2 regions of the Streptomyces ortus genome follow, and region 2 is predicted to be linked to the other one. Evidence: riboswitches for the same ligand, from Rfam matches in the RefSeq annotation. Region 2 holds a riboswitch; the other holds the start of a gene.
What was found. Region 2 has a riboswitch for glycine ahead of gcvP (aminomethyl-transferring glycine dehydrogenase). Riboswitches for the same ligand answer to the same signal wherever they lie in the genome.
Positions count from the first base shown of each region.

Region 1: linked by a shared signal. The riboswitch ahead of gcvT (glycine cleavage system aminomethyltransferase GcvT) and the one ahead of gcvP (aminomethyl-transferring glycine dehydrogenase) in region 2 are both predicted to bind glycine.

Region 1 covers NZ_JAIFZO010000002.1:3,232,615-3,243,811, forward strand. The annotation lists gene K3769_RS17505 (ADP-ribosyltransferase) at 1-502, shown strand, start outside; gene K3769_RS17510 (EF-hand domain-containing protein) at 592-804, shown strand; gene K3769_RS17515 (NADPH-dependent F420 reductase) at 891-1,610, shown strand; gene K3769_RS17520 (MOSC domain-containing protein) at 1,627-2,169, opposite strand; gene K3769_RS17525 (glycoside hydrolase family 25 protein) at 2,215-2,772, opposite strand; gene K3769_RS17530 (L-serine ammonia-lyase) at 2,947-4,332, opposite strand; gene glyA (serine hydroxymethyltransferase) at 4,448-5,710, opposite strand; gene gcvH (glycine cleavage system protein GcvH) at 5,757-6,134, opposite strand; gene gcvT (glycine cleavage system aminomethyltransferase GcvT) at 6,262-7,389, opposite strand; glycine riboswitch at 7,553-7,669, opposite strand; gene K3769_RS17550 (AAA family ATPase) at 7,882-8,550, shown strand; gene K3769_RS17555 (enhanced serine sensitivity protein SseB) at 8,625-9,410, shown strand; gene K3769_RS17560 (enhanced serine sensitivity protein SseB C-terminal domain-containing protein) at 9,657-10,448, shown strand; gene K3769_RS17565 (ABC transporter permease) at 10,832-11,197, shown strand, end outside.
Region 2 covers NZ_JAIFZO010000002.1:394,430-405,626, forward strand. The annotation lists gene K3769_RS04990 (substrate-binding and VWA domain-containing protein) at 1-1,072, shown strand, start outside; gene K3769_RS04995 (glutamate-cysteine ligase family protein) at 1,095-2,615, opposite strand; gene K3769_RS05000 (hypothetical protein) at 3,291-3,881, shown strand; gene K3769_RS05005 (DUF5999 family protein) at 4,282-4,485, shown strand; gene gcvP (aminomethyl-transferring glycine dehydrogenase) at 4,662-7,547, opposite strand; glycine riboswitch at 7,732-7,827, opposite strand; gene K3769_RS05015 (PRC-barrel domain-containing protein) at 7,932-8,336, shown strand; gene K3769_RS05020 (DNA polymerase IV) at 8,343-9,755, opposite strand; gene K3769_RS05025 (MerR family transcriptional regulator) at 9,846-10,478, opposite strand; gene K3769_RS05030 (bifunctional nuclease family protein) at 10,693-11,166, opposite strand.

The DNA.
Region 1 (11,197 bases), 2.8 Mb from region 2:
AAAGGCGGCAGCCGCCCCCGCCTGCCCCCGGTACGCGGACCCCGTGCACGCCGCCGCCGACCACCGCGTCGACGTCGACCGCATCACCCCCGACCCCGTCTGGCGCACCGGCTGCGGCACGCTCTACCGCAGCGACGGCCGCGGCCCCTCCGTCGTCTTCGAGCAGGGCTTCCTGCCGAAGGACGTCATCGACGGCCAGTACGACATCGAGCAGTACGTCCTGGTCAACCAGCCCTCCCCGTACGTCTCCACGAGCTACGACCACGACCTCTACAAGACGTGGTGGAAGAGCGGCTACAACTACTACATCGACGCCCCGGGCGGCGTGGACGTCAACAGGACCATCGGCGACACCCACAGGTGGGCCGACCAGGTCGAGGTCGCCTTCCCGGGCGGTATCGCGCGGCAGTACATCATCGGCGTCTGCCCCGTCGACAAGAAGACCAAGACCGAGATCATGAGCGACTGCGAGAGCAACCCGCACTACGAGCCCTGGCACTGAGGAGTCCGCCCGGGTGGTCGGCGCGCCGCGTGCCGGAGTGGAACGTTAATCTGACCTCGTCAGTGAAGCACCACGAAGGGGCGGGTCCGGTGGCGGACATCGAGGAAGCACGCAAGGCGTTCGAGCGCATCGACGTGGACGGGGACGGCTACATCACCGCCGCCGAGTTCAAGAAGGCCCTGGCCCAGGGCGGGGACTGGAACGTCACGGAGTCGGTGGCCGAGGCCGTCATCGCCGCCCAGGACCTCAACGGCGACAAGCTGCTCTCGTTCGACGAGTTCTGGGCCCACATCAACAAGTGACCCCGGCACAAGGGGCGCCCACCGGTTCACGGAGGGCGCCCCTTCGCCGTGTTCGGCCATCCGGGTGGAGAGTGGAATAGCCCGGTATGCCCCGGGGTTGGTACAGGGCGTCAGGAGCCCCTCCCACCCCTCGAAGGGCGAGTCCCATGAAGATCGGCATCATCGGAGCAGGAAACATCGGCGGCAACCTCACCCGGCGCCTCACCGCACTCGGGCACGACGTGTACGTGGCCAACTCCCGCGGCCCGCAGACGCTCACGGCCCTGGCGGAGGAGACCGGAGCCACCCCCGTGAGCGTCGAGGAGGCCCCCCGGGGCGCCGAGATCGTCGTCGTCACGATTCCCCTGAAGGCGATTCCCGACCTGCCGTCCGGACTGCTGGACCAGGCGGCCGACGGAGTGACCGTCATCGACACCGGCAACTACTACCCGCAGCGGGACGGCCGGATCGCCGCGATCCTGGACGAGGGCCTCACGGAGTCCCGCTGGACGGCCCAGCACCTCGGCCACACGGTCGTGAAGGCCTTCAACGGCACGTACGCGCAGGACATCCTGGACCGTCCCCGCCCGGCCGGCGCCGCCGACCGCATCGCCCTGCCGGTGGCGGCGGACGACCCGGCCGCCAAGCAGGTCGTACGCGCCCTCATCGACGAACTCGGCTTCGACACCGTGGACTCGGGCACCCTCGACGACTCCTGGCGCCAGCAGCCCGGCACCCCCGTCTACGGCCTCCAGGCGGACGTGGACGGGGTGACGAAGGCCCTGGCGGAGGCGTCCAGGGAACGCACCCCGGACTTCACCGCGTAACCCCTTCGCCCACCGCTCAGACGATCTCCAACGGCAGATGCGGCCCGGCCGGCAGTTCGACCTCGACGGGGTCCCCGGGCCGCACGAGCCCGCCGGCGACGACCACACTCATGATCCCGGACCTGAACCGGGGCCCGCCGTCCTCGCCCCGGCCCACGACCTGCTTCATGAGCCCCTTCTGAAAGGTGTCGATCTGCGCACAGGGATTGCGCAGCCCGGTGACCTCCACCACGGCCTCGTCCCCGAGCCGCAGCAGGGTCCCGGCCGGCAGTCCCAGCAGATCGAGGCCCCGGGTGGTGACGTTCTCCCCGAGCTGCCCGGCCGCGACCTCGAACCCGGCCGCCCGGACCTCGTCGAACAGTTCCTCGTGGATGAGGTGCACCTGCCGCAGATTGGGCCGCGAGGGATCCTTCCGCATGCGGAACCGGTGCTTGACGGTGACCCCGGCATGCACATCACCCTCGACCCCGAGCCCCGCGAGCAGCGTGACGCTCTCCCGATTCGGCTTGCTGAACGAGTACACATCATTGCTGCTCACCGCAGCGACACTCCCGCCCATTGCTGAGCAGCCTCCCCTCGTACCGGGACCGTTCGGCCGGACGCCTCAGGCGTCCTCGGCCCATTCTCGCAGGGCCGCCTTGCTGGAGAAATCGGCGACGTTCTTGTCCAGCGGGTCGTCCGTGTACTGGTGGAAGCGCCACTTGGCCTGGATGCGGGGCTTGCCCGACGACACATAGTCGGCGATCCACAGACCGTCACCGGCATAGGACGTCGTGTCCACGTTCAACCAGAAGCTCCGGTTGCAGTACAGAAGGACCCTGTTGTTCGGCCGCAGTTCGCGCACCTTGCGGATGAAGCGGTCCTTCTCGGCGTTGCTGGCGTGGGTGCCCTCGCCCGTCGTCTCCCAGTCCACGGCGAGGATGTCGCCCGCCTTCTCCGGGGCCTTGCTGACGAAGTACTCGGCCTGGGCGGTGAGGTTGCCGGGCCACAGGAAGTGGTAGAACCCCACCACGCAGCCGGCGTCCCTGGCCCGCTTCGTCTGCGCGCTCAGCTTCGGGTTGACGTACGTCCGGCCTTCCGTGGCCTTGACGAAGACGAAGGACAGACCTTCCGTGCTGTACGAGGACGACTGGTAGGCGCTTACGTCGATGCCGCGCAACATGCGTGACTCCTTGGTGCTGGGTGGCCGGAAACACGGACGTGCCTCCTGGGGCCTGTGGGGGGCAATCCCCTTTGTGGTGCCCGCACTTGGCCCGTACTACCCTCACGCCCACCGACGCCCCGAAGGTTGCGCCGGAGCACGCGCCCCCCGGAACAGGTCCAGGTTCCCAGCCGCTCAGCACTCGATGATGTTCACAGCGAGCCCGCCCCGGGCCGTCTCCTTGTACTTGACGGACATGTCCGCGCCCGTCTCCTTCATCGTCTTGATGACCTTGTCGAGGGAGACCTTGTGCGAGCCGTCGCCGCGCATCGCCATCTTCGCCGCCGTGACGGCCTTGACCGCCGCCATGCCGTTGCGCTCGATGCAGGGGATCTGGACGAGGCCGCCGACCGGGTCGCAGGTGAGGCCGAGGTTGTGCTCCATGCCGATCTCGGCGGCGTTCTCGACCTGCTCGGGGGATCCGCCGAGCACCTCCGCCAGCGCGCCCGCCGCCATCGAGCAGGCCGAGCCGACCTCGCCCTGGCAGCCGACCTCGGCGCCCGAGATGGACGCGTTCTCCTTGAAGAGCATGCCGATGGCGCCCGCGGCGAGCAGGAAGCGTACGACGCCGTCGTCCTTCTCCTCTGCCGTGGCGGAGGAGCCCGCGACGAAGTTCACGTAGTAGTGCAGAACCGAGGGGATGATGCCCGCGGCGCCGTTGGTGGGGGCGGTCACGACCCGGCCGCCCGCCGCGTTCTCCTCGTTCACCGCCATCGCGTACAGGGTGATCCACTCCATGGCGTGCGCCAGCGGGTCGCCCTCGGCGCGCAGCTGGCGGGCCGACACGGCCGCGCGGCGGCGCACGCGCAGGCCGCCGGGCAGGATGCCCTCGCGGGACATGCCGCGCGAGACGCACGCCTGCATCACCCGCCAGATGGCGAGGAGCCCCTCGCGGATCTCCTCCTCGGTGCGCCAGGCCCGCTCGTTCTCCAGCATCAGCGCGGAGATGGACAGGCCGGTCTCCCGGGTGAGCCGCAGCAGCTCGTCGCCCGTTCGGAAGGGGTACTTCAGGACCGTGTCGTCCAGCTTGATGCGGTCCGCGCCCACCGCGTCCTCGTCGACGACGAATCCGCCGCCCACCGAGTAGTACGTCTTTGAGAGCACCTCGGCACCCGAGGCGTCGTACGCCCACAGGGTCATGCCGTTCGCGTGGTACGGCAGGGTCTTGCGGCGGTGCAGCACCAGGTCGTCGTCGAAGGAGAAGTCGATGCCGTGCTCGCCGAGCAGGTCGAGGCGGCCCGACGACTTGATCTTCTCGACCCGGTCGTCGGCGCCCTCGACGTCCACCGTGCGCGGCGAGGCGCCCTCCAGGCCGAGCAGCACCGCCTTGGGGGTCCCGTGTCCGTGGCCGGTCGCGCCCAGGGAGCCGTACAGCTCCGCGCGGACCGAGACGACGGGGGCCAGCAGATCCTCGTTGCGCAGGCGAAGCGCGAACATGCGGGCCGCGCGCATCGGGCCGACCGTGTGGGAGCTGGACGGGCCTATGCCGATCGAGAACAGGTCGAAGACCGAGATGGCCACGGGAACTCCTCAAAACGGGGTGAAGCGGGGTGGAGCGGAGAGGGTCGGGCGGCAGGGATCCGGGCCACGGGGTACCGCGTGCACATCCAGTGTGCGCGGTACCCCGCGAAACGGACTACTTGCCCAGGCCGGGGTACAGCGGGTGCTTCTCGGCCAGAGCCGTCACCCGGGCCTTGAGCGCCGCCGCGTCGAAGACCGGCTTCAGCGTCTCGGCGATGACGTCCGCGACCTCGGCGAAGTCCTCGGCCGTGAAGCCGCGGGTGGCGAGCGCGGGCGTACCGATCCGCAGGCCCGAGGTGACCATCGGCGGCCGGGGGTCGTTCGGGACGGCGTTGCGGTTGACCGTGATGCCGACCTCGTGGAGCCGGTCCTCGGCCTGCTGCCCGTCCAGCTCGGACTCGCGCAGGTCGACCAGGATGAGGTGCACGTCCGTGCCGCCGGAGAGCACGTTCACCCCGGCCTCGCGGGCGTCGGCCGCCGTCAGCCGCTCGGCGAGGATGCGCGCGCCGTCGACCGTACGCTCCTGGCGCTCCTTGAACTCCTCGGTGGCGGCGACCTTGAAGGAGACCGCCTTGGCCGCGATCACGTGCTCCAGGGGGCCGCCCTGGAAGCCCGGGAAGACGGACGAGTTCAGCTTCTTCGCGAAGGCCTTCTTGGCGAGGATGATCCCGCCGCGGGGCCCGCCGAGCGTCTTGTGGGTGGTGGAGGTGACCACGTCCGCGTACTCCACCGGGTTCGGGTGCAGGCCCGCCGCGACGAGGCCCGCGAAGTGCGCCATGTCGACCCACAGGTACGCCTCGACCTCGTCCGCGATCCGGCGGAACTCGGCGAAGTCCAGCTGCCGGGGGTACGCCGACCAGCCCGCGATGATCACCTTGGGGCGGTGCTCCTTGGCGAGTCGCTCGACCTCGGCCATGTCGACCAGGCCGGCGTCGTCCACGTGGTAGGCGACCACGTCGAATTGCTTGCCGGAGAAGTTCAGCCGCATCCCGTGGGTCAGGTGACCGCCGTGGGCGAGGTCCAGACCGAGGATGGTGTCACCGGGCCGGGCCAGCGCGAACAGCGCGGCCTGGTTGGCGGAGGCGCCCGAGTGCGGCTGCACGTTGGCGTACTCGGCGCCGAACAGCTCCTTGACCCGGTCGATGGCGATCTGCTCGGCCACGTCGACGTGCTCGCAGCCGCCGTAGTAGCGGCGGCCGGGGTAGCCCTCGGCGTACTTGTTGGTGAGGACCGAGCCCTGGGCCTCCATGACCGCGACCGGGGCGAAGTTCTCCGAGGCGATCATCTCGAGGGTGGACTGCTGACGGTGCAGTTCGGCGTCCAGGGCGGCGGCGACGTCCGGGTCGAGTTCGTGCAGGGGCGTGTTCAGAAGCGACATCGGTCTGGGGTCCTTAGCGAGGAGCCGGAAGGGCGGGGAGCCGGAGTCAGGAGCCGGAGAATTCGGCGTACTCGGCGGCGGAGAGCAGGTCCTTCGGCTCGTCCGTCACCCGTACCTTGAAGAGCCAGCCACCCTCGAAGGGGGCGGTGTTCACCAGCGCGGGGTCGTCCACGACATCCTGGTTGATCTCGGTGATCTCACCGGTGACGGGCGAGTACAGGTCGCTGACCGACTTGGTCGACTCCAGCTCGCCGCAGGTCTCGCCCGCGGTCACCGCGGCACCGACCTCGGGGAGCTGGACGTACACCACGTCGCCGAGCGCGTTGGCCGCGTGCTCCGTGATGCCGACCGTCGAGACGCCGTCCTCGGCGCCCGACAGCCACTCGTGCTCCTTGCTGTAACGCAGCTCTTGGGGGTTGCTCATGGCGTGAATTCTCCTGTACGCGGGTGAGTGCTGATGCCGGGGGAGTACGGGTGAGCTGGGTGGATGTGCCCAGAATCACGTGTGGCGCCTGCCGACCGGCGTCACGGGCGGTGCTTGCGGACCAGTGTCACTTCCGGCGCTTGTAGAACGGCAGTGCCACGACCTCGTACGGCTCGTGACTGCCCCGGATGTCCACGCCGACACCGGTGGTGCCGGGCGCCGCGTGCTCCGCGTCGACGTACGCCATCGCGATCGGCCTGGCGAGCGTCGGCGAGGGCGCGCCGGAGGTGACCTCGCCGATCACCTTGCCGCCGGCGACGACGGGGTAGCCGGCGCGCGGGACCCGGCGGCCCTCGGCGATCAGACCGACCAGGACGCGCGGGGGCTGCGACTCGGCGCGGGCGGCGGCGGCGGACAGCGCCTCGCGGCCCACGAAGTCGCCCTCCTTCTCGAACTTCACGACCCGGCCGAGCCCCGCGTCGAACGGCGTGAGCGAGGTGCTCAGCTCGTGGCCGTACAGCGGCATGCCCGCCTCCAGGCGCAGGGTGTCCCGGCAGGAGAGCCCGCAGGGCGCGAGCCCGGCCGCGGCGCCGGCGTCGGTCAGCGCCTGCCACAGTTTCTCGGCGTCGGCCGGGGCGACGAACAGTTCGAACCCGTCCTCGCCGGTGTAGCCGGTGCGCGCGATCAGCGCCGGGACGCCCGCGACGGTGCCGGGCAGCCCCGCGTAGTACTTCAGGCCGTCGAGGTCGGCGTCGGTCAGGGACTTCAGGATGCCGGGGGACTCGGGGCCCTGCACGGCGAGCAGCGCGTACGCGTCCCGGTCGTCGCGCACCTCGGCGTCGAAGCCGGCGGCGCGCTCGGTGAGGGCGTCCAGGACCACCTGGGCGTTGGAGGCGTTGGCCACGACCATGTACTCGGTGTCGGCGAGGCGGTAGACGATCAGGTCGTCGAGGATGCCGCCGTCGGCCCGGCAGATCATCGTGTAGCGGGCCCGGCCGGTCTTCACCCCGCCGATGTTGCCGACCAGCGCGAAGTCCAGGAGCGCGGCGGCCTGCGGGCCGCTCACCGTGATCTCGCCCATGTGCGAGAGGTCGAAGAGACCGGCCCGGGTCCGGACGGCGAGGTGCTCGTCGCGCTCGGAGCCGTACCGCAGCGGCATGTCCCAGCCGGCGAAGTCGGTCATCGTCGCGCCCAGCGAACGGTGCAGGGCATCGAGCGCGGTGCGGCGCGGTTCAACGGAGGCGTTGCTGCTCATCGGCGGGGCTCCCAAGGCATGACGGCGAGGTCGTTCCTCCCCATCTGTCATCGGAACCTGAGAGGTTCGCCGTGGCCACCGGTGAACACCGGGGTCACTGACTTGCACCTTGGGTGGGGCCGACGCCCTGACGGTCAGGGGGCGGCCCGCTTTTCAGATGTGCCTCGTCCGCGCGGTAACGGGGGCCTGAGAGATTCAAGGGAGGGACTTGCTCCTTCGGCGCCCGGGCATTCGTACACCTGGGTGTACGTGTTTCCCGGAACTCTCCCGCGCGGATTCAAACGGCCGGTATGCAGTTGGCGGGCACATCATTGCACGCCCCCGGCCGGGGCAGCGGGCCGCGCGGGGTTCCGTGGGGGTAACCAGGGCGTTCACAGTGATCTGTGACGGGGCTGTGGCAGGACAAGAACAGAAACAGGGGGACCAGCGCATTACCTTCTCTTTACACTCGACGGAGATGGGTCTGCCGACCCCATGGGGAGGACGATCAGGGTGAACAGGACCACGGCGTACGCGACCAGTTCGGGCATCGCGCTGCCCAAGCAGCCACCCGCTCCGGCCAGGGAGGCGTGCGATCCGCTGGTGACGCCCGTCGTCCGCGATCTGCGGGCCCGCTCGGGACACAGCCCGCACGGTCTGCGCTTCGGCGCGGCCGATCTGGTGGTGGTCACGGGCCTGCCGGGCAGCGGCAAGTCGACCCTGATGCGCCGGGCGGTGACCGGCCGCCGCGTCGACTCCCAGGACACCCGCGACCGCTGGGACGAGCGCCTGGCCCGCTTCCTGCCGTACGCGGTCTACCGGCCCCTCGTGCGCGCCGCGCACTACGCGGGTCTGCGCCGCGCCCTGCGCTCCGGCGAGGGCGTCGTCGTGCACGACTGCGGTACGCAGGCCTGGGTGCGCAGCTGGCTGGCGCGGGACGCCCGGCGCCGCGGCGGCACCCTGCACCTGCTGCTCCTCGACGTCGATCCCGGCACGGCCCTGGACGGCCAGCGCGAGCGCGGCCGGGGCGTCTCGCGGTACGCGTTCGCGCGCCACCGCGGCGCGGTCGGCCGGCTGCTGCGCTCGGTGGAGAAGGGCGACCTCCCGGAGGGCTGCGGCTCCGCGGTGCTCGTCGACCGTGCCGCGGCGGACGTACTGCGCCGCATCGACTTCGGCGACTGAGGACGACGCGACGCAGGACGACTGACGACGACTAACCTCGTCAACCGCACAAGCGGTCGGAGCAGGCGGTGGAGATGGACTTCCAGGCACAGGACATTGCGGCACACGCGCACCCCCACACGGGATGGCCGGGCAACGAGCTGGAGGAGGTGCTGGCCGCCTCCCTGGGGCTCCCTCCGTCGCCCTCGACGGGGGCCCGGATCGTGGAGGTCCTGGGGCGCAGCTTCATCTGGGTGCCGCTGCCGGAGGGGGGCGGCCCGCACAGCGGACCGCTCGACCTGCCCACGATCGAGCTGGCCGGGCAGGCGTACGTGCCGGTCTTCACCTCGGAGCAGCAGTTCCGCCAGGTCGTCGGCGACCACATGGCGTACACGGTGGCGCCCGCCGTGGAGTTCGCGCGCGGTCTGCCGCCCCAGGCCGGCATCGTGCTCAATCCGGACGGCACGGTCGGGATGCCGGTGCCCCCGGCCGCCGTCGCCGAGCTGTGCCGGGCCGGCCGGACCGAACTGGACGGGCCCGCGAGCGGCGGCCGGGTCCGGCTCTTCCAGCCGGACTGGCAGGACGACCCGGTGGACTTCCTGGCCGCGGCCTCGGCGGAGTTCGAGGCGACCGGCCTGGTGCTGAGCGCCCGGCGCTGTCTGGCGAGCATCGAGGGCGGCGACACCGTGATGTTCGTCGGCGTGGAGGTGACCCACTGGGACGAGAACGCGCGCACCCTCCCCCTGGACGCCCTGGGCCGCGCCCTCGGCAGGATCCCCCTGCCCCACCCGGTGAACCTGGTCTTCCTCGACGTGGCCCAGGACCCGGTGGGCCACTGGCTCCGGGACGAGGTCCGGCCGTTCTACACCCGGGCGTTCTGAGGCGGGCCGTTCCGGGGCCGCCCGCAGGGTGCGCCCGGCCCCACACGGCCCGCACCCGACAGCGCACGGAGAGTCCCGAGCTCAGAACACCAAACCCGGCGGAGCGCAACGGTGCTGTCGGGATCGCCACTTAAGCTGGTTTCATGGCTCGGTCGGAGTGGTGCGATGTTCAAGTGAACGGGGCACCCCGTCGCATGCGAACCGTAGGACCGGTATGTCAGTGATGTCGCGAAGGGGCGGTAGAAGGTGAGCGCGTCGGGCACGGCCGCGGCCGGGCAGGTCGAGCACATGCTGCGCCAAGTGACGCCCGGGCGTTACGACGCCTACGAGGCGCTCCTGCGCGCGCTGGCGACCCCGCCGTCCGGCCAGGTGTGGATGCTGCTCTGGCACGGCCAGGCGGGCTCGCCCGACGCCCAGTACGGGAACATGGAGGTCGAGGGCTTCGGCTACGCCCCCTGTGTGACCTCCGCCCAGGAGCTCTCGGCCAGCGGCTGGAGCCGTTCGTACGAGGTGGCCGACGGGCTCGACGTGGCCCGCACCCTGTACCCCGACCACTACGGCCTCTGGCTGAACCCGCACGCCCCGGGCGGCGGTGTCGGCATCCCCTGGCTCGATCTGCGGCGCATCGCCACCGGCCTGGAGCGGCAGCCCGCGGGCCCGCTGCGGCTGTCCGAGCCCGGCATCGAGATCCCGCAGTTCTACGCCCTGCTCACCCAGAACGCGCACCGGACGGCCGCCGTCCGCTCGCTGCGCCGCGCCTGGGTGCAGCCCGCGCTCGGCGCCCCGTACCTCGCCATCGGGCTCGATGTGTACGACACCAGCCCGCCGGCCGTGGACTCGGTGCGGGCGATGATGCAGCAGTCGATCGGCGCGGTGCCGGACGGGCTGCCGGTGTCGACCGTGGCGATGTCCGACGAGTACGACCCGGTGGCTCTGTGGCTGCGCGCCAACGCGCGGCCGTTCTACGACCGGGAGGCGCACGCGGCTCCCGTCCAGGCGCCGGCGGCGGGCGGTTACGGATTCCCCTCCGCGTACTGAGATGATCTGTGCGGACACGGTCCACCCGCCCGGGTGGGCGTGATCCGTCAGAGGGAGTCCACACAGTGGAGCGTCCGCTCCCGCACCCGTACCGCCCCTGGGTGGTATGTCCCGATCTACGCGGGTAAATGGGTTGCGAGGCACCTTTCGCCCCCATTGTCATGTGTCCGCCCCCCGTTACCCGGCGTTCGGATAACGGAACCCTCCTGACGGCATCACGGTTACGCATCCATTCGCCTTGAAGTCTGGCTTCAGATCACCGAGGCGTTGAAGACTCCCCGTCCAGGGGGTTTAAACCTCCAGATGTGTACGACGGACTGATCACGCCGCTACAGCGGCAAGCGTGGGCCGGCTACCGCCGGTTGAGAGGGGTCCCTGCCACGATGACGGCACCATTGCACGAGCCGACGGCCGAAGCCGCGCCGAGCGCGGCCGAAGAGGCGGCGCTCGTTGCCGGCTCCGCCGAGGCGAAGGCGGTACAAGGACGTTCCCTCGGCCGCATCGCCTGGGAGCGCCTGAAGCGGGACAAGCTGGCCCTGGCGGGCGGCATGGTCGTTCTCCTGCTGATCCTTGTCGCGGTGTTCGCCCCGCTGATCGCGAACCTGGTCGGCCAGGATCCCGAGACGCACCACGAGGACCTGATCGACCCGCTCTTCTCGACCCCCACCGGGTCCCTCGGCGGCATCAGCGGGGACCACCTCCTCGGTGTCGAACCCGTCAGCGGCCGCGACATCTTCGCCCGCATCGTC
Region 2 (11,197 bases):
CGACAGCGACAGGCAGGTCCTGGACACCCTGCCGCGCGACCTCTCCGGCACCGAGCAGGGCAACCCGAAGCGCAACCAGGCGCTGATCCTCTCCGAGCAGGCGGCGTTCGCGTACAACGAGTCGGCGGACAGCGGCGACGATCTCGACCTCTTCTATCCGAAGGACGGCGCGCCCCGGCTCGACCATCCGTTCGCCCTGGTCGACGAGCCCCACCTGACCACGGACGAGAGCCGGGCCGCGCTGCGGTTCATGACGCTCCTCGGTGAGCGGGACGGGCGCAGGATCCTGGAGAAGCACGGCTTCCGTACGGATGAGGACGAGATCCCGGCCGCGCTGGTGGCCGAGGCCGGCGGCCGTGCCCCGCAGCCCTACCGCGAGGTGCCCGAGAAGCCGGCCACGGACAAGGAGGTCGAGGAAGCCCTCGGCATGTGGACCATCACCGTGCAGAGTGCCCGCCTCACCACGGTCGTCGACGCCTCCTCGTCCATGTCGGACCCGGTGCCGGGCACCAGCGAGTCCCGGATGGACGTGACCAAGGCGGCGCTGCTCCAGGCCCTGGCCACGTTCACCCCGGAGGACGAGATCGGGCTGTGGAAGTTCTCCAGGAAGATCGACGGCAAACGCGACTACCGCGTCCTCGTACCGACCGACCGGCTCGGTGACCAGGTGGGCGGCAGCACACAACGCGACCGGCTGTCGGCGGCCTTCAGCGACCTCAAGCCGGTCAAGGACGGCTCGACCGGCCTGTACGACACCACGCTGGCCGCGTACAAGGAGGCCGCGGCCTCCTACACGAAGGGCAAGTTCAACGCGCTGGTGCTGCTGACCGACGGGGTGAACCAGGACCCCGGGAGCATCTCGCGCGCCGACCTGGTGGACGAACTGCGCAAGATCGCCGATCCGGAGCGCCCCGTGCCCCTGATCGCGATCGCCGTGGGCCCGGAGGCCGACAAGAAGGAGCTGAACGAGATCGCGGAGGCGACCGGCGGCTCGGGACACCTGGTCACCGACCCGTCCCAGATCCACGCGGTGATCCTGAAGGCGGTGGTGAAGGCGGGCGACGTGAGCTGACCCGCCCTCACCCCGACGGACCTCAGCCCAGCGGAACCGCCGGCTCCGGCAGTCCGACCGGCCAGGTGTGCACCGGCTCACCGAGGTGCATCAACTCGCTGTACCGCTTCGTCGTGGCGGCCAGCGCCTCGTCCCGCCCCATGTTGCTCTCCAGAGCCTTGTGGAACGTACGGGACTGCCAGGAAGCGCCGTTGACGCCCCGCTTGCACCGCTCCTCGATCACGCCGAGGTAGAAATCCCGGTCGGCCGGTTCGATACCCCACGCGTCCAGCCCCGCCGCCGCGAGCGGCAGCAGTTCGTCGCGCACCAGCTGCACCCCGGGTACGCGCGTGACCCCGCCGTACCTGCCGTGCCGCGGCCATTCCAGCTGTGCGTCGATGCCGTACCGGCAGGCCTGGTCGAAGTTGGCGGCGGCGGCCTCGAAGGGCAGCCGTGTCCAGACCGGCCGCGCCTCCGCGGCGAGGGCGCGCACGAGCCCGTAGTAGAAGACCGTGTTGGCGACGACGTCGACCACCGTGGGACCCGCGGGCAGCACACGGTTCTCGACCCGCAGATGCGGCACGCCGTCGTCGATGCCGTACACCGGGCGGTTCCAGCGGTAGACGGTGCCGTTGTGGAGCACGAGTTCGGCGAGCTTCGGTATGCCGCCCTCGTCGAGGACGCGCAGCGGATCCTCCTCGTCCCGCAACGGCAACAGGGGAGGAAAGAAACGCAGATTCTCCTCGAAGAGGTCGTACGCCGAGGAGATCCACCGTTCGCCGAACCAGGTACGCGGCCGGACCCCCTGCGCCTGCAGCTCGGGCGGGCGCGTGTCGGTGGACTGCTGGAACAGCGGCGGCCGGGACTCGCGCCACAGCTCACGGCCGAAGAGGAACGGCGAATTGGCGCCCACGACGATCTGTGCGGCCGCCGCGGTCTGCGCGGCGTTCCACACATCGGCGAACCGGTCCGGTGTGACCTGCAAATGCAACTGCACAGACGTACAGGCCGCTTCGGGCGCGATGGACGCCGACGTGCACCTGAGCCGCTCCACGCCCTCGATGTCGAGGGTGAAGTCCTCACCGCGGGCCGCGACGATCTGGTCGTTGAGCAGTGTGTAGCGGTCCGCGTCCGAAAGGTTCGCGGAAACCAGGTCGTCACGGGCCAGTGTCGGCAGAATACCGATCATCACGATTCCGGCATCGACCTCGTTAGCCTTCCGGTGGGCGTATGCGAGAGAGGTGCGCAGTTCCTCCGCGAGCCGGTCGAATACCCTTCCTTCGAGCCGGTGGGGAGCGATGTTGACTTCCAGATTGAACATGGCGAGTTCTGTTTGGAAATCGCGACTGGCGATACGTTCGAGTACTTGCGCATTCATCATTCGCGGCATGCCGTCGGGTCCTGCGAGATTCAGCTCGATCTCCAGACCCATGAGATTCTTGGGGCGGTCGAACCGCTCCTCCGCCAGCAACCGCGCCAGCCCCTCCAGGCACTGCTGATGCTTCTCTCGGTACCGTCGGCGGTCGGACAACCCGATTGTCCCCGCCACGACCTTCTCCCCCATCGAAGCTTCCTTCCTCGACTGGGCCGCCCGAAGAACCGGCCGCTGGTGTCCCGGGTCACGAGGGATGATGCCCAGGCAATGTGATCGATAACGCCCCGGACCTGCCCCCCCGGGCTCTACTCTGGACTCAGCTCTCTTCGGGCACATTCACTAGGCATGAGGCACCGAATTTTTCTTGACGGTCGATCCAGTCGTAAAAAACGCCGACGAGAACCGGCCGTCCACTCCGGAAGAGTATTCCGAGGTCACGATCGGGTACCCGCCGAGAACCAGGATGAAACACACGTATCGGCGACCTAATTGTCTCTTGCGCTTAATGCGTGGAGCAGCTAGCCGAAACACGGCCTGAACACGTGTCGTATAAACTCCGCGAACGAGGCAGAGAGTTGGCGCTCGTGGTCGCAGGGCCTGTCGTCGAGGTGACGGCGTCATCCCGAAGGGCGGCCCGTGCGGCGTCCTGTGCGTGCGATCGCAAAGTCACCGGAAGGATCCTGTAGCCGGGCGAGGTTACGGGACCCCTCCGGCCTCTCGGCGAGCATGCGTGCCGGACACCGCGCGGCAGGCATCACTTCGGCGACAGGCACTGTGCCCCCGCACCTTTGACCCCGAGAGCTGACAACGCCGTCCGCCCCCGCCCCTGCGCCACCATGCCTGTCGAATGAGAGGCGATCCACCATGCCGCTGCACATCCCTCCGGCTCCCGCGCCGGCATCTCGCGCCGTCCTCACAGCCCTCGGTTCCCCGACCGCGGTCCGTGAAGCCCGTACCCCGTCCCTCCGCGACACACAGGGACCCCTCACCGCCGAACTCCCCCTGCCCGTCCACGTACTCGACCGAATCACCCCGGCGGGCACCTCGGCCACCCGGCTCGCCGGATGGCGCTTCCTCATTCGCTGCCACGAACGCGCGGTGGCGGCGGCCGAGACCAGGCTGACGCCCGACGGCTGGGCTTTCTCCCACTTCTTCGAAGGGCCGTACGTCACCGCCACCGAACGAGCCCTGCGCCAGGCGGAGACGATGCCGGGGTCGTACCAGCCACGCCTGCTCTCGGTACCCGAGCTCTACATGCTCACACTCTGGCTGCACGGCGACTTCAGCACCGACGGCACCCAGGGGCACCTCGCCGCCACCGACCTGCTGGTGCCACTGGCCCCCGCCCCGCCCGGAATCGCCGCCCACCGCCCGCACCGCGTGGCCGAACTGCTGCCCGTACTGACCCACCGGCTGGCACCCGCGGCCACTCCGCTGCTCGGCTCACCCGCCTGAGCGCACCCCTCTCCTCCTGCCCCGCGGCCACCATCCCGGCCGCGGGGCACATCGCTGTGCGCGCCGACCAGTGAAGAGGGCACGGGAGTACGCGGGGAGGGCGTCGCTCGGAGTGACACGTGCGCAGCGCAGCGCACTCCCGGCCCGTCCGGACTAGCCCCATCCGACCATTGCGAACCACCCGAAGGGACACCCCAGTTGGGATGAACCGTCCGCACGGGTGATGCGTCATCAACCTGTGAGGAGCGCTGGCGCCAAATCCCTGCGGATTGACGCCCATAGGGCAACACTGGGTTCCGGACCATCTGACAAACGGGGGGCGGCCATGGACACCGGTTCGAGCCGCGGAACAGACAACACATCGAACACCGACCTCACACCGAAGCGAAAGATCCCATCAATGTGCCAGCACCAGCGACCGTGCCCGACAGCCGACTCCGCCGACCGGGAGGCAGCGCTCCTCGTGGCGCACCACCCGGAACAGGGATGGAGCCTGCTGTGCAACGGCGTCCTGCTCTTCGAGGACACCGGTGAGCTTCTGCCGGACGGCCGGATCATCGCGCCGCACCGGCCGCCGGCCCTTGATGTGATGACCGCGGCCTGAGCGGCACGGCTCGGCACGGCTCGGCACGGAGAACGGGAACGGCAGCGGGGCCGGTTCCGGGAAGCACTCCCGGAACCGGCCCCGACGCATGTCCGACGGCGACCGCTGCCCGCGCCTCAGTCCTCGTAGGCGTCCATCAGTCCTCGTAAGCGTCCATCAGTCCTCGTAAGCGTCCATCAGTCCTCGTAAGCGTCCAACGGCGGGCACGAGCAGACCAGGTTGCGGTCGCCGTACGCCTGGTCGATCCGCCGCACCGGCGGCCAGTACTTGTCGGCGGCCGAGACCCCGGCCGGGAACACGGCCTCCTCGCGGCTGTACCCGTGCTCCCACGTGCCGCCGAGCGCGCCCGCCGTGTGCGGGGCGTTGCGCAGCGGGTTGTCGTCCGCGGCCCACTCGCCCGAGCCGACCTTCTCGATCTCCGCGCGAACGGCGATCATCGCGTCGCAGAACCGGTCGAGTTCGGCCAGGTCCTCGCTCTCGGTGGGCTCGATCATCAGCGTGCCGGCCACCGGGAACGACATCGTCGGCGCGTGGAAGCCGTAGTCGATGAGCCGCTTGGCGACGTCGTCGACGCTTACACCGGTCGCCTTGGTGAGCGGCCGGAGGTCGATGATGCACTCGTGCGCCACGAGCCCGCCGGGACCGGTGTAGAGGACCGGGAAGTGCGGCTCCAGCCGCTTGGCCACGTAGTTGGCGCTGAGCACGGCGACCTGCGTGGCCCGCTTGAGCCCTTCGCCGCCCATGAGCCTGACGTACGCCCATGAGATGGGCAGGATGCCCGCGGAGCCCCAGGGAGCCGCCGAGACCGGGCCCACGCCCGTCTCCGGCCCCGCGGCGGGCTGCAGCGGGTGGTTCGGCAGGTACGGCGCCAGGTGCGCGCGCACTCCGACCGGGCCGACGCCCGGACCGCCGCCGCCGTGCGGGATGCAGAAGGTCTTGTGCAGGTTGAGGTGCGAGACGTCGCCACCGAAGTGCCCCGGCTTGGCGAGCCCCACCAGCGCGTTGAGGTTGGCGCCGTCCACGTAGACCTGCCCGCCCGCCTCGTGCACCTGCGCGCAGATGTCGGCGACGTGCTCCTCGAACACCCCATGGGTCGAGGGGTACGTGATCATCAGCACGGACAGCTCGTCACGGTGCTGCTCGATCTTGGCCCGCAGGTCCTCGACGTCGATCTCGCCGTCCTCGGCGGTCTTCACGACGACGACCTTCATCCCCGCCATCACCGCGCTCGCGGCGTTCGTGCCGTGCGCGGACGACGGGATGAGGCAGACCGTGCGCTGCTCGTCGCCGTTGGCCCGGTGGTATCCGCGGACGGCCAGCAGCCCGGCCAGCTCGCCCTGCGAACCGGCGTTGGGCTGGAGCGAGACGTTGTCGTAGCCCGTCACCTCGGCGAGCCGCTCCTCCAGCTCACGGATGAGCGTGAGGTAGCCCTGTGCCTGCTCGGCGGGCGCGAAGGGGTGCAGCTGCCCGAACTCGGGCCAGGTGACCGGCTCCATCTCGGTCGTCGCGTTCAGCTTCATGGTGCACGAGCCGAGCGGGATCATGCCCCGGTCGAGCGCGTAGTCGCGGTCGGCGAGCCGGCGCAGGTAGCGCAGCATCGCGGTCTCCGAGCGGTACTGGTGGAAGACCGGGTGCGTGAGGTACTCGTCCGTGCGCAGCAGCGCGGCCGGCAGCGTGTCCTCGGCCGTTCCGTCCAGCGCGGTCACATCGCCGTCGACGCCGAACGCCGACCAGACGACACCCAGCTGGGCCCGCGTGGTCGTCTCGTCGCAGGAGAGGGAGAGGTGGTCCGCGTCCACGAGGTGGAGGTTGACCCCACCCTGACGGGCGGCGGCCAGCACCTCCGCTGCCCGGCCCGGCACCCGCACGGTGAGGGTGTCGAAGTACGCCTCGTGGACGACCTCGACCCCGCCCGCCGTCAGACCCGCGGCGAGGATCGTGGCGTACCGGTGGGTACGCCGGGCGATGCCCTTCAGTCCCTCGGGGCCGTGATAGACGGCGTACATCCCGGCCATCACGGCGAGCAGGACCTGGGCCGTGCAGATGTTGCTGGTCGCCTTCTCACGGCGGATGTGCTGCTCACGCGTCTGCAGGGCCAGGCGGTACGCCTTGTTGCCGTCGGCGTCGACCGAGACACCGACGAGCCGCCCGGGCAGGCTGCGCGCGAAGTTCTCCCGTACGGCCATGTATCCGGCGTGCGGCCCGCCGAAGCCCATCGGCACACCGAAGCGCTGGGTCGTACCGACGGCGATGTCGGCGCCCAGCTCGCCGGGCGAGGTGAGCAGCGTCAGGGCGAGCAGGTCGGCGGCGACGGTGACGACCGCGCCCAGCTCGTGCGCGCGCTCGATCACGGGCTTCAGGTCCCGTACGGCACCGGAGGCACCGGGGTACTGGACGAGCACGCCGTTGATCTCACGCCCGGCGAGCTCCTCGGGGATGCCCTCGGCGAGGTCGGCGACGACGACCTCGACGCCGGTGGGCTCGGCACGGGTCCGTATCACCGCGATCGTCTGCGGCATGGTGTCCGCGTCGATCAGGAAGAGGCCCTTCTTGTTCTTCCCCATGCGCCGCGACAGCGCCATGGCCTCGGCGGCGGCCGTGCCCTCGTCGAGCAGCGAGGCCCCGGAGGTCGGCAGTCCGGTCAGCTCGGCGACCATGGTCTGGAAGTTCAGCAGGGCCTCGAGGCGCCCCTGCGAGATCTCGGGCTGATAGGGCGTGTACGCCGTGTACCAGGCCGGGCTCTCCATGACATTGCGCAGAATGACGGGCGGCGTGAATGTGCCGTAGTAGCCGAGCCCGATCATCGAGCCCAGCACCTCGTTGCGATCCGCGAGGGAACGCAGCTCGGCCTGTACCTCGGCCTCGGTGCGGGCGCCCGGCAGTTCGAGCGCGTCGGCGTTCTTGATCACATCCGGTACCGCGGCGGCCGTCAGCTCGTCGAGCGAGCCGTACCCCACCTGCGCGAGCATCTTGGCGCGGGCCTCGGAGTCGGGCCCGATGTGACGCTGCTCGAAGGGGATTCCCTGTTCGAGCTCGGAGAGCGGAATACGTTGGGCGGTCATTGCGGAGGCCTCCTGGTCTGACGACCTTCGAGGGGCACCACAGTGCGGGTGCCCGAACGGCCTCCCCCTCTGTCATCTCGACCTGAGAGCTTCACCGGTCCGCCGTGAGGGCGCACCGGCTTTCACCGTCGGTGAGAGCGGAGCCCGTCGAATACTCGAACACCCCTCTGCTTTCCAGAGTGACCTCGTCCATGCGGTACGTGTGCCTGAGAGATTCCGGGGAGGATTTGCTCCTTCGGCGCCTCCGATGAAGCCTGGAGGACTCTCCCGCACGGGGTCAGCAGCCGTCGCCCAGCCTACCAGCGGGGTTCCCTCAAGTGGCCGGTCACCTCAAAGTGCTCTTTCGTAGTGCTTACGGATGAGTTGCGAGCAGCTGGAGGGCCCGTGCAGACCGACATCGATCCGCGCAACCTGATAGGCCGCAAGGCGTTCGACCGCAACGGCACGAGGATCGGCACCGTCGACGAGGTCTACCTCGACGACGCGACCGGCGCACCGGAGTGGGCCGCCATACGAACCGGTCTGTTCAGCCGGGACGCCTTCGTCCCCCTGGAGCCCAGCGAAGTGATCGCCGAATCCCTGCACGTCCCCTTCGAACGCTCCCTGATCAAGGACGCCCCCGACTTCGGCGTAGGCCGCCACCTCTCCCCCGAGCAAGAACTGCAGCTCTACCACCACTACGGCCTGGACGTCGCGCCCCCGCCCCCTTTCCCGGACAGGGACTTCGGCCGCCTGGCCACGAAGGAGGACCCCACCCTCAAGGGGCGCGGGGAACGGCGCGATCTTTAAGGTCTTTCAGGGGCGCGGGGAACGGCGCAACCCTTCACCCACAGGGGGCGCAACCAGAGGCAACGGCTCCGCCCCCTCCAACCCGGGATCGTCGACCCGAAACGTCTTCACCCGCCCCGGCGCGGAATCCGGTGTCTCGAACCGCACGGTCACCCTCCCCAGCCCGCTCCCCTGCACCCACCCGTGCCCGAACTCGACATGCCGAACATCGTGCCCCGCCCGCCACTGCCGCTCCACCACCGGCTCCGGCTCCTCGACCGCCTCCTCCGCCGCCACCGGCTCCGCCCCGAGCCCCTCCGGCTCCCCATCGGCAGCGGCCTGCGCCTCGGCCTCAGCCTGGGCCTGGGCCTGGGCCTGCGCGAAGAGGTCCTCCTGCGTGTAGTCGGCGAGCCCGGTCACCCCGACCCCCAGCAACCGCACACCCCCCGTGGTGTCCACCGCCTCCAGCAGCCGCGCCGCGGCCTCCCGCACCACGGCCGGGTCGTCCGTCGGCCCCCGCAACGTCTCCGACCGCGTCAGCGTCGAGAAGTCGTACCGCCGCACCTTGAGCACGATCGTCCGCCCGGACAGCTGCGCCCCCCGCAACCGCTGGACACACCGGTCCGCGAGCCGCTGCACCTCCATGCGCACCCGCACCCGGTCATGGATGTCCACGTCGTACGTGTCCTCGACGGACACCGACTTGGTGTCCCGCTCGGCCACCACGGGCCGCTCGTCATGGGCCAGCGCCATCGCGTACAGGGCGAGGCCATGGGCCTTCCCCAGCAGCCGTACGAGCTCGTCCTCGCCCGCCTCCGCGATCTCCCCCACGGTGTTGATCCCGCCCCGCCGCAGATGGTCGCCGGTGGCCGGCCCCACACCCGGCAGGATCCGCACCGGCATCGGCGCGAGCAGCGCCCGCTCGGTGCCCGGCTCTATGAGCACGAGCCCGTCCGGCTTGGCCTGCTCGGAGGCGATCTTCGCGAGCATCTTGCAGGCCGCGAGCCCCACGGACCCGGTCAGCCCGGTGACGGCCCGGATGTCGTCGCGCAGTCTCTTCCCGGCCAGCAACGCCGACGCCTCGTCCCAGGCGGTCCCCCCGGCCTCCAGATCCACGAACGCCTCGTCCAGGCTCAACGGCTCCACCAGCGGCGACAACTCCCGCAGCAGCCCCATCACCTGCTCGCTGATCTGCCGGTACAGACCGAAGCGCGGTACGAGATACGCGGCGTTCGGCGCCAGGCGGCGGGCCTGCGCCATCGGCATCGCCGAATGAACCCCGAAGACCCGCGCCTCGTACGAGCAGGTGGAGACCACGCCACGCGGTCCGAGGCCGCCCACGACGACCGCCTTCCCGCGCAGGCTCGGCTTGGACGCCTGCTCCGCCGAGGCGAAGAAGGCATCCATGTCGAGATGCAGGATCGTGGGCGCGGTTCTCACATGTCCGATGCTGCCCTACGCCACTGACAATGCCCCGGGCCACCGCCCACGGAGCGCCGCGGAACCGCCGGCCCGCCCTGCGCGGCCGTCTCAGACCGCGCGGTTGCGGCGCCGGGCCAGCTCGTCCGCCGGATTGGCCCCGACGAGCGTCTCACCCGTGTCCACACGCTCTCCGTGCAGCTGCGAGAGCGCGCTGCGCACGTCCCGCCACACGACGCCCACGGCGATGCCGAAGATGCCCTGGCCGCCCTGGAGAAGGGCGTGGACCTCGTCGGGCGAGGAACATTCGTAGACCGTCGCGCCGTCGCTCATCAGCGTCATCCGCTCCAGGTCGCAGGAGCCCCGCTCCTTGAGATGCTGGACCGTGGTGCGGATGTTCTGCAGCGAGACCCCCGTGTCCAGGAACCGCTTCACGATCTTCAGGACGACCACGTCACGGAAGCTGTAGAGCCGCTGCGTCCCCGACCCGTGAGCGGGCCGCACGCTCGGCTCGACCAGAGCGGTCCTGGCCCAGTAGTCCAGCTGCCGATAGGTGATCCCCGCGGCCGCGCAGGCCGTGGGCCCGCGATAACCGATCTCCTCGGACGCCACCTCGCCGTCCCTCGGCACCACTTTCGGCCGCTGTACGTGATCGGCCGCGCTGCTGTGAAGCGGGTACGGGCCACTGTCCCCCAGACCGCGTCCGGAGGCACCCCCAGCCGTACCGTCGCCGCTGCTTCTCACGCCGACCTCCGTCCTAGACCTGCCTTCTCGACGGTAGGCAGTCACCAGGGGCTCGTCAACGATCGCCACACTCGGCACGCCGGGTGATAATCACCCTAAGAGTGGTTTCCCGTGCCCCACTGCGGGGAAAGGCTAGCCGAATGCGCTCGGGACGACCGCCGTACGGCGCGTCGTCCGGCGGTCCCGGAGGGTCACGGACCGGTCTCCGGCACCGTCACTGGCTGTTGGTCCCGAAGTCCTCGGGCGAGATCTGGTCGAGGAACTCGCGGAACTTCTCCACCTCGTCCTCCTGCTCGTCCGGGATCGCGATGCCGGCGTCGTCCAGGACACCGTCGCTGCCGTAGATGGGCGTCCCGGTGCGCAGGGCGAGCGCTATGGCGTCGGACGGCCGCGCACTCACCTCGACCCCGCTGGCGAACACCAGCTCCGCGTAGAAGACGCCCTCCCGCAGGTCGGTGATGCGCACTTCGGTCAGCTCCTGGCCGACGGCTTCCAGCACGTCCTTGAACAGGTCGTGGGTCAGCGGTCGCGCGGGAGCCATGCCCTGCTGAGCGAAGGCGATCGCCGTCGCCTCCCCCGGCCCGATCCAGATGGGGAGGTAGCGGTCGCCTCCCACTTCACGCAGGAGCACGATCGGTTGGTTGGAGGGCATTTCGACCCGGACACCTACGACGTCGAGCTCGTTCACACAGCAACCCTAGGCCGTGCCCGGCACCTTT